DNA from 2 places in the Georgenia sp. Marseille-Q6866 genome. Region 1 is predicted to be linked to the other one. Evidence: riboswitches for the same ligand, from Rfam matches in the RefSeq annotation. Region 1 holds a riboswitch; the other holds the start of a gene.
What was found. Region 1 has a riboswitch for thiamine pyrophosphate ahead of ACWPXV_RS12840 (thiamine ABC transporter substrate-binding protein). Riboswitches for the same ligand answer to the same signal wherever they lie in the genome.

Region 1 (4,203 bases):
GGTGATGAGGAAGCCGAAGCCGACCGTCACGGCGGACACCCCGAGCGGGAGCATGAAGACGGCGTCGAGCACCCCCAGTGCGCGGCGCCCGCCCGGCGAGCGCGGCCGGCGGGAGACGACGAGCGCGACGAGCGTGCCGACGACGACGGCGATGACGGTCGCGTCCACGGCCGCGCGCAGCGAGTTGAGGGCCGCCTCCCACACGGTGACGGTGAGGGCGTTGGTGCCGCCCGTCGTCGCCAGCCGGCGGAAGTTGTCCAGGCCCCAGCCCTCGGGGGTGCGCAGCGAGCCCGTGAGGAGGTGGGCGAGCGGCAGGACGAGCAGCCCGAGGACGACGACGGCGGTGACGGCTGCCGCGGGCGCGTCCGGTCCCGGCCGCCCGGCCCGGCGCAGCCGCAGCGGGTGGGTGGCGGAGCGGTCCGCTCGCAGGTGGAGCGAGCGGTCGTAGTGGCGGCGGGCGCGGGAGGCGAGGAGCAGGGCGGCGCCGACGACGACGAGCTGGAGCACCGAGAGCACCGCGGCGGCCCGGAGGTCGAGGAACTGGGTGGTCTGGATCCACACCTCGGTCTCGATCGTCCCGTAGCGCAGCCCGCCCATCGTGAGGACGACACCGAAGGACGTCGCGCAGAAGAGGAAGACGACGGCGCCCGCGGAGACCACGGCCGGGGCGAGGGCGGGCAGGGTCACCGTGCGGAACGCCCGCCACGGGGAGGCGCCGAGGCTGCGGGCCGCCTCCTCGGCGCGCGGGTCGAGCCGCTCCCACAGCGCCCCGACCGTGCGCACGACGAGCGCGTAGTTGAAGAACACGAGCGCTGCCACGACCGCCGCGAAGGTTCCGTCGATGCCGAGGAAGCCGAGCGGCCCGGTCTCCACGAGCAGTGAGCGGAAGGCCACGCCGACGACGACCGTCGGCAGCACGAAGGGCACCGTGACGAAGCCGCGCACGAGCCGGCGGCCGCGGAAGCGGCAGCGGTAGAGCACGTAAGCCCCCGGGACCCCGAGGAGCAGGGCGAGCGCGGTCGCGGTGAGCGACTGTCCGACCGTGATCCCGATGACCCGCCACGTCCGCCGCCGCGAGAGGACCTCGGAGATGCCGCCGAGGTCGAGGGCGCCGTCGGGCAGGAAGCCGCGCGCGACCATCGTCGCGACCGGCCACAGGAAGAAGACGGAGAGGAACGCGAGCGGCAGCCCGGCCGCGAGCACCCAGGCGAGCGCGCCGGCCGGGCTGCGCCGGGTCAGCCGACGACGATCTCGGTCCACGTCTCGATCCACCGGTCCCGGTTGTCGGTGATGTCCTGCGGCTCCACCTCGTGGGGCGCCGGGCTCACCGGGGCGTGGTCCGCCCACTCCTGGGGCAGCCCGACGCCGTCGAGCACGGGGTACATGAACATGCTGCCCGGGATGTCGGCCTGGACGTCGGGCGAGAGGAGGAAGTCGACGAACTCCTGGGCGCCCTCGACGTTCTCGGCCCCGGTGAGCACGCCGGCGTACTCGGTCTGGCGGAAGCAGGTCTCGAGCAGCGCCCCGGTCCGCGGCGCGGAGCCGCCCTCGGGCACCTCGGCGGCCGGCGACGAGGAGTAGGACAGGACGAGCGGCCGCGGCCCGGCGCCCTCAGAGCCGGAGAAGTCGACGTAGTAGGCGTCGGACCAGCTCTCGACGACGTGCACCCCGTTGGCCGTGAGGTCGCGCCAGTACTGCTCCCACCCGTCCTCGCCGAAGGCACCGACGGTCGCGAGGAGGAAGGCGAGCCCCGGCGACGACGTCGCGGGGTTGGTCACCACGAGCAGGTCGGCGTAGGTGGGGTCGGTGAGGTCCTCGAGCGTCTGCGGCTCGGGGATCCCCTGCTCGCGGAACCACTCGTGGTCGACGTTGACGCACACGTCACCGAAGTCCACGGCGGTGAGCGAGTCGTCCAACGCGGTCTCGACGGCGTCCGGGGAGCGGTAGGGCTGGAGGACGCCCTCCTCGACGGCCCGCGCCGCGAAGGAGTTGTCGATGCCGTAGACGACGTCCCCCAGCGGGTTGTCGCGGGTGAGGACGAGCTGGTTGACGAGCGCGCCGCCGTCGCCGGGGGTGATCTGCTCGACGGTGTAGCCGGTGCGCTCCTCGAAGCCGGCGAGGAGGCCCTCGCTGAGGGTGAAGGAGTCGTGGGTGACGACGCGGAGCACGTCCGCGTCCTCGCCCCCTCCCCCGGCCGAGCCGGTGGCGCTGCACGCCGCCAGGGCGAGCGTCGCGACGAGCCCGGCGGTCACGGTGCGGGTGCGGTGCGTGGTCATGCGTCCTCCTCAGGTGCAAGGAGGGGTCCGGGCGCGGGCGACCGCGTCCCGGGGAGAGAATCCCGACTTCCTTCGCCGGTGCTAGCCGGAGCAGGTTCGAGGGTCTGCGGCCTCACCGCACTCTCAGCACCGTCCGGTGCTCCCCTGTCGTTCGCTCACGATGCTACCTCGCGGGCAGGTGTGCGCGGCGCCACGGGCCCCGTTAGGTTTGTCCCCAGCCCTCAAGGATGGAGTGACATGGACATCGGGTGGAAGATCGTCAGCACCGGGTCGGCAGTTCTTGCCGGCCTGCTCGCCAACAAGCTCCTCGACATCGGGTGGAAGGCCGTCACCGGGCACGAGCCGCCCGGTGACGACAACGACGACCCCGCGGTCAGCCTCACCGAGGTCGTCGTGTTCGCCGCGGTCAGCGGCGCCGTCATCGGGCTGAGCCGCCAGCTGGCGCAGGCCGGGGCCGCGAAGTGGTACGGCGGGCCGGTGGAGAAGAAGTCCCCCAACCCCGTCACCGGGCCGTAGCCGCCCCGCGCCTCAGCCGTCCGCGGGCGAGGTGCCGCGCGCGTCGCGGCCCTCGTCCGCGCTGGCGGTGCGCTTCTCCCGCTCGAGCTCGAGCCGGTCGAGCTCGTCGAGCTTCTCGGCCCGCTCGAGGTCCTCGGTGAGCTCGTCGACGACGAGCAGCGAGTGGTCGACCTTGCCGGTGCGGTAGCCGGCCCGGCTCAGCATGTGCGCGGAGATCGGCCCCGTCACCAGCTGGAACGCGACGACGAGCAGCAGGGTGACCCCCGCGGTGACGCTGCGCAGCTCGATCCCCAGGCCGAGCATGAGGAGCATGAGGCCGAGCACCTGCGGCTTGGTCGCCGCGTGCATGCGGGAGAGCAGGTCGGGGAAGCGGACGATGCCGAGGCCCGCGACGAGGGCGAGCAGCGACCCGCCGATGAGCAGGAACCCGGCGACGACGTCGAGGACGGTGTCGGTGGTCATCGGTCCCTCCTGCGGTGTTCCTCGTCGTCGTCGGCCTCGACGGAGACGATGACCGACCCGCTGTCATCGTCCTCGTCGGCGCCCGGCCCGTCCTCGTGCGCCGCGTCGCGCTGGGAGAGGATGTCCTCGAGCTCGTCCTTGGTGAGGATGCGGCCCTCCTCCGCGGACTCCGCCGCGGCGAACCGGGCGATGGAGACCGAGCCGATGAAGCCGACGAGGGCGAGGACGATGAGCACGGGGACGAGGTCGCCGCGCTTGGTCGCGGCGGCGATGAGCGCGACCGTGCCGATGAGGACGGCAGTCGTGACGTCCACCCCGAGGATGCGGTCGAACATGCTCGGCCCGCGCTCGACCCGGGACAGCGCCATGAGGGCGGCAACCAGCAGGATGACGAAGCAGATGACGTAGACGACGGTCATGACGCCTCCTCCCGACGGGCGTCCATGTCGCGGTCGACGCGGTCCCCGGAGCTGCTGCGCTGCTTGCCGGCCCGCGCGGAGCTGCCCGGCGTCAGACCGGCCTCGATGAGCTCCTCGCGGCTGCCGAAGGCGCGCAGGATGCGCTCCTCCTGGTCGAGGACGGCCTGGTGGGCCCGCTCGAGGCCGCCGTGCATCTCGACGTCGAGGATGTGGTGGTAGAGCGTCCCGGTGATGCGGTGTGCCTCGATGACGACGGACCCGGGCACGAGGGACGTCATGCCGGCGACCATCGTGAGGTAGACGTCGTTGTGGCTGCGCAGGCGCACCCGGATGACCGCACCCCGCGGCGGCTTGCGGCGCACGGCGAGGGCCGCCACCTCGACCGACGCCTTGACCACGTCCCACAGGAAGTAGGCGAGGAGCAGCACGACGCCCCACGGCCGGAAGCGCCCGTCGAAGGGCGTGCTGGGCAGCGGGAGCACCGCGGTGACGAGGACGGCGAGGAAGGCGCCGATGACGACGTTGGCGAG
Region 2 (4,203 bases), on a different contig from region 1:
GGAGCGGTCCGGGCTCGAGCGCTACGCCCTCCCGGCGCCTCCGGAGACGCCGTTCGTCACCTACTGCGGCACCTGACGGCCCGGACGGCACGTGGAGGTCTGGGTGCTTGCTGCCGTGCTGGGCGCCGTCGTGCTCGGCGCGGTGCTCCAGCGCACGAGCGGCATGGGGACCGGCCTCGTCGTCTCCCCCACCTTCGTGCTGCTCATCGGCCCGGTGGCCGGGGTGGTCCTCACCAACATTACGACGGTCGTGTCGGCTCTCGCCCTCACCGTCGTCATGCGCGCGGACATCGACTGGGCGCGCTTCCTCCGCATCGCGCCGACGATCGTCGTCGGCTCGGTGCCGGCGGCGCTGCTCGTCCGCGCCGCGGACGCCGGCTGGCTGGAGGTGGTCATCGGCGCCGCGCTCCTCGTCGCCCTCGCCCCGATGGCGCTGGCCTGGCAGCTGCCCGACCTCGGCCGCGCCGCTGCGCCCGTCGCGGGGCTCACGGGCGGCTTCCTCAACACGGCAGTGGGCGTCGGTGGGCCGGCCGTCCTCATCTACGCCCAGGCCACGAGCTGGCCGCAGCGGGCCTTCGCCGCCACGCTCCAGCCCATCTTCCTCACCATGGGTCTCGTCTCGCTGCTGACGAAGACGGTGACCGGTGCCGCCGCGGGCGGGCTGCCCGGGTGGCCGCTCGTCGTCGCCGCGGTGGCCGCCGTGCCGGTGGGCGTGCTCGTCGGGGGCCGGGTGGCCCGCCACGTGCCGGCGACGACGGCGCGACGGGTCGCCGTCGCCGTCGTCGTCCTCGGCGCGACGGCGACCCTCGTCCGCGGGATCCTCGCCGTGACCTGACGCAACTCGCCCGGCCAAGTTCACCACCGATGTCTGTGACCCGTGGCACAGTGGCGGCCATTCAGCCGCACCGATGCCCGGGGAGCACACATGGACCAGCTGGTCGAGGACATCAACGACTTCTTCGAGGCCGTGTCGGGGGTCGTGTGGGGTCCCTTCGTCCTCATCCCCCTCCTGTTCGGCGTCGGGCTGCTGCTCACGATCCGGCTGCGGGGCCTGCAGTTCCGCAAGCTCGGCGCGGCGCTCAAGCTGGGGATCGTCAAGCGTAGGGACGTCGGCGCCGACGACGGCGACGTGTCCCAGTTCCAGGCCCTCACCACGGCTCTCTCGGCCACCGTCGGCACGGGCAACATCGTCGGTGTCGCCACGGCGATCAGCATCGGCGGGCCGGGCGCGCTGTTCTGGATGTGGGTCACCGGCCTCGTCGGGATGGCCTCGAAGTACACCGAGGCCTTCCTCGGCGTGTACTACCGCCGCACCGACTCCGCCGGGGAGAAGTCCGGAGGCCCGCAGTACTACCTGGAACGCGGCATCAAGGGCCCTGTCGGCAAGGTGCTCGGGCTGATGTTCACGGTCATGGCGATCATCGCGTCCTTCGGGATCGGCAACCTGGTCCAGGGCAACGCCGTCGCCGAGAACCTCGAGGGCTCCTTCGGGGTCGACCGGTGGGTGACCGGTGCGGTGCTGGCCGTCGCCGCGTTCATCGTGCTCGTCGGCGGCATCAAGTCGATCGGCCGGGTCACCGCGGCCTTCGTCCCCGTGATGATCGTCTTCTACGTCGTCGGCGCGCTGTTCATCCTCATCGTCAACATCACCGACGTCCCCGCCGCGATCATCCTCATCTTCACCGACGCGTTCAGCGGCACCGCCGCCACCGGCGGGTTCGTCGGCTCGACGATCATCATCGCCGTCCAGCTGGGCGCCGCCCGCGGCATGTTCTCCAACGAGTCCGGTCTCGGCTCCGCGGCGATCGCGGCCGCGGCGGCCAAGACGTCACACCCCGTCCGCCAGGCGCTCGTGTCGATGACGCAGACCTTCATCGACACGATCATCGTCGTCACCTTCACCGGCCTGGTCATCGTCACGACCGGCGTGTGGGACATGGGCAGGGACCAGGCGGGCATCATGACCGGCGAGGCCTTCTCCCACGGTCTGCCCGGTAACTGGGGCGGCTACATCGTCACCATCGCCCTGGCGATGTTCGCCTTCTCCACGGTCCTCGGCTGGTCCTACTACGGCGAGCGGTGCATCGAGCGCCTCGTGGGACGCGGTGGGGTCATGCCCTACCGGGTCGTGTTCTCCCTCATGGTCTACGTCGGTGCCACCGTGTCCCTGGACGTGGTGTGGAGCTTCGCCGACGTCATGAACGGGCTCATGGCCATCCCCAACCTCATCGGCCTCGTCATCCTGTCCGGGCTCGTCGCACGGGAGACCAAGAAGTACCTCGACAACGACCCCGGGCTCTCCGCCACCCTCGACGAGGTGCGCGTCTTCTCCCCGCGCAGCTTCGCCGACGACGTCGACCGCGTGGCCCGCTGAACGCTTCGTGGGACGGGGTGGACACCGCCCCGGCGCGCTGCCTAGGCTCGGCCCACACCCCCGGGGAGCGCCAGCAGGCGCTGAGAGTGCGGAAGGTCCGCAGACCCGTCAACCTGATCCGGTTCGTACCGGCGTAGGGAGCAGGGCACCCACCGACATGTCGTCGGTGGGGCTTCGAGGTACCCCTGGGGCCTGAGAGGGCCCAGATGAGCACCACCCAGCAGTCCACCCACGACACCGCGCGCGTGCCCACCCCGCAGGAGCACGGCATCGGTGCACGCGTGAGCATCCACCCCCACAGCGACGACTTCGTCGAGGTCATCGTCGGTGCGCTCGACGACGTCGAGCGGGCCGGCCTCACCGACGGCCTGACGCTCGAGACCGACGAGGTGAGCACCTACGTGGGCGCCTTGGAGACTCCCGCCGAGGAGCGCCTGGCGCGCTACCTCACCGCCGTGATCGCGGCGGCCACCCACCGCAGCAACGGCGGGCACGTCGTCGCCCACATCCTTCTCTCACGGGGCTGCCCGTGCGTGCGCAGCTGCGACGTCACCACGGCCGAGCTGCCGAGCGCGCCGCCGGTGGACGTCGAGGCCACGGGGATCCCCGCCGTCGCGCACTGGGCGCTGTACCCGCTGCTGGAGGGCACGTCGGACGGTGCCGACCACATGCCGCTCATCAAGGCCGCCATCGAGGCTGCCCAGCGGCGCGGGACGGCCACCTCCGCCACGCACTACGCCACGCGCCTCAGCGGGGACGTCGCCGAGGTGCTGGCCACCGCGGTCAGCGCGTGGGCCCTGGTCGGCACCGAGATCCCGCACGTCGTCTCCCACCTCACCGTGTCCGTCGGGTCGCCGAGCGCCGGGACGACCCGGTGAGCGGCGCGCCCCTCCCGGCACCGCCCCGCGCCCGGGCGCCTTTCTGGGATCTCAAGGAGCTCATGCTCATGGTGGTGCTCGGCGTCGTCTTCGGCTTCGTGTACTGGGTGCTGGTGCAGGCCTGGAACGGGCTGGCCATCCTCATGGGGCCGGCCGGTGACCTCGCCCAGCACGTGCTCTTCGGCGGCTGGTTGATCGTCGCGCCCATCGTCATCGCGATCGTCCGGCGCCCGGGCGCCGGGATCGCGGCCGAGATCATCGCGTCGGTGGTCGAGGTCGTCTTCCTCGGCTCCCCGGTGGGACCGAGCCTCATGATCGCCGCGGCGATCCAGGGCGCAGGCAGCGAGCTGGCGTTCGCGCTCACCCGGTACCGCCGGTTCGGATGGGCGGTCTTCGCGGCCTCCGGGCTGCTCGGTGCGGGACTCGTGTTCTTCTACGTCGCGTTCTCCGCCGGCTGGTACGGCCAGGACGTCTTCGCCCTGCGCCTCGTGCTCCAGCTGGTCTCCGGCGTCGTGCTCGGTGGGCTGCTCGCCAAGGTGGTCGTCGACGCCCTCGCGCGGACCGGCGTCGTCGACAACTTCGCGATCGGCCGGGAGGCGAGCGCCCGTGCCTGAGCACCCGGCCGACCCGGTGGTGCTCGACGGCGTGTCCGTCACGGTCCCGCGCCGCGCGGCCCCGGTGCTCAGCGGCATCGACCTGCGGCTGCGGCACGGCGAGCACCTCCTGCTGCTCGGGCCCTCGGGCTCCGGCAAGTCCACCGTCCTGCACTGCCTCACCGGCGTCGTGCCGCACACCGTGGCGGCGCGGCTGGCCGGTGAGGTGACCGTCGCCGGCACCCGCACCACCGACGCGGCAGTGGTGGAGCTGTCCCGCCACGTGGCGCTCGTCGCCCAGGACCCGGCGGCGGCGGTCTGCCTGCCGACCGTCGACCAGGAGCTGGCCCTGCCCCTG

Region 2: linked by a shared signal. The riboswitch ahead of ACWPXV_RS01295 (YkoF family thiamine/hydroxymethylpyrimidine-binding protein) and the one ahead of ACWPXV_RS12840 (thiamine ABC transporter substrate-binding protein) in region 1 are both predicted to bind thiamine pyrophosphate.

The regions. Positions count from the first base shown of each region.
Region 1 covers NZ_CBCOOR010000014.1:84,938-89,140, reverse strand. The annotation lists gene ACWPXV_RS12845 (ABC transporter permease) at 1-1,260, opposite strand, end outside; gene ACWPXV_RS12840 (thiamine ABC transporter substrate-binding protein) at 1,236-2,276, opposite strand; TPP riboswitch at 2,327-2,432, opposite strand; gene ACWPXV_RS12835 (DUF4235 domain-containing protein) at 2,514-2,792, shown strand; gene mnhG (monovalent cation/H(+) antiporter subunit G) at 2,805-3,254, opposite strand; gene ACWPXV_RS12825 (monovalent cation/H+ antiporter complex subunit F) at 3,251-3,673, opposite strand; gene ACWPXV_RS12820 (Na+/H+ antiporter subunit E) at 3,670-4,203, opposite strand, start outside.
Region 2 covers NZ_CBCOOR010000001.1:266,653-270,855, reverse strand. The annotation lists gene ACWPXV_RS01310 (protein adenylyltransferase SelO) at 1-76, shown strand, start outside; gene ACWPXV_RS01305 (TSUP family transporter) at 104-835, shown strand; gene ACWPXV_RS01300 (alanine/glycine:cation symporter family protein) at 926-2,374, shown strand; TPP riboswitch at 2,426-2,533, shown strand; gene ACWPXV_RS01295 (YkoF family thiamine/hydroxymethylpyrimidine-binding protein) at 2,581-3,252, shown strand; gene ACWPXV_RS01290 (ECF transporter S component) at 3,249-3,866, shown strand; gene ACWPXV_RS01285 (ABC transporter ATP-binding protein) at 3,859-4,203, shown strand, end outside.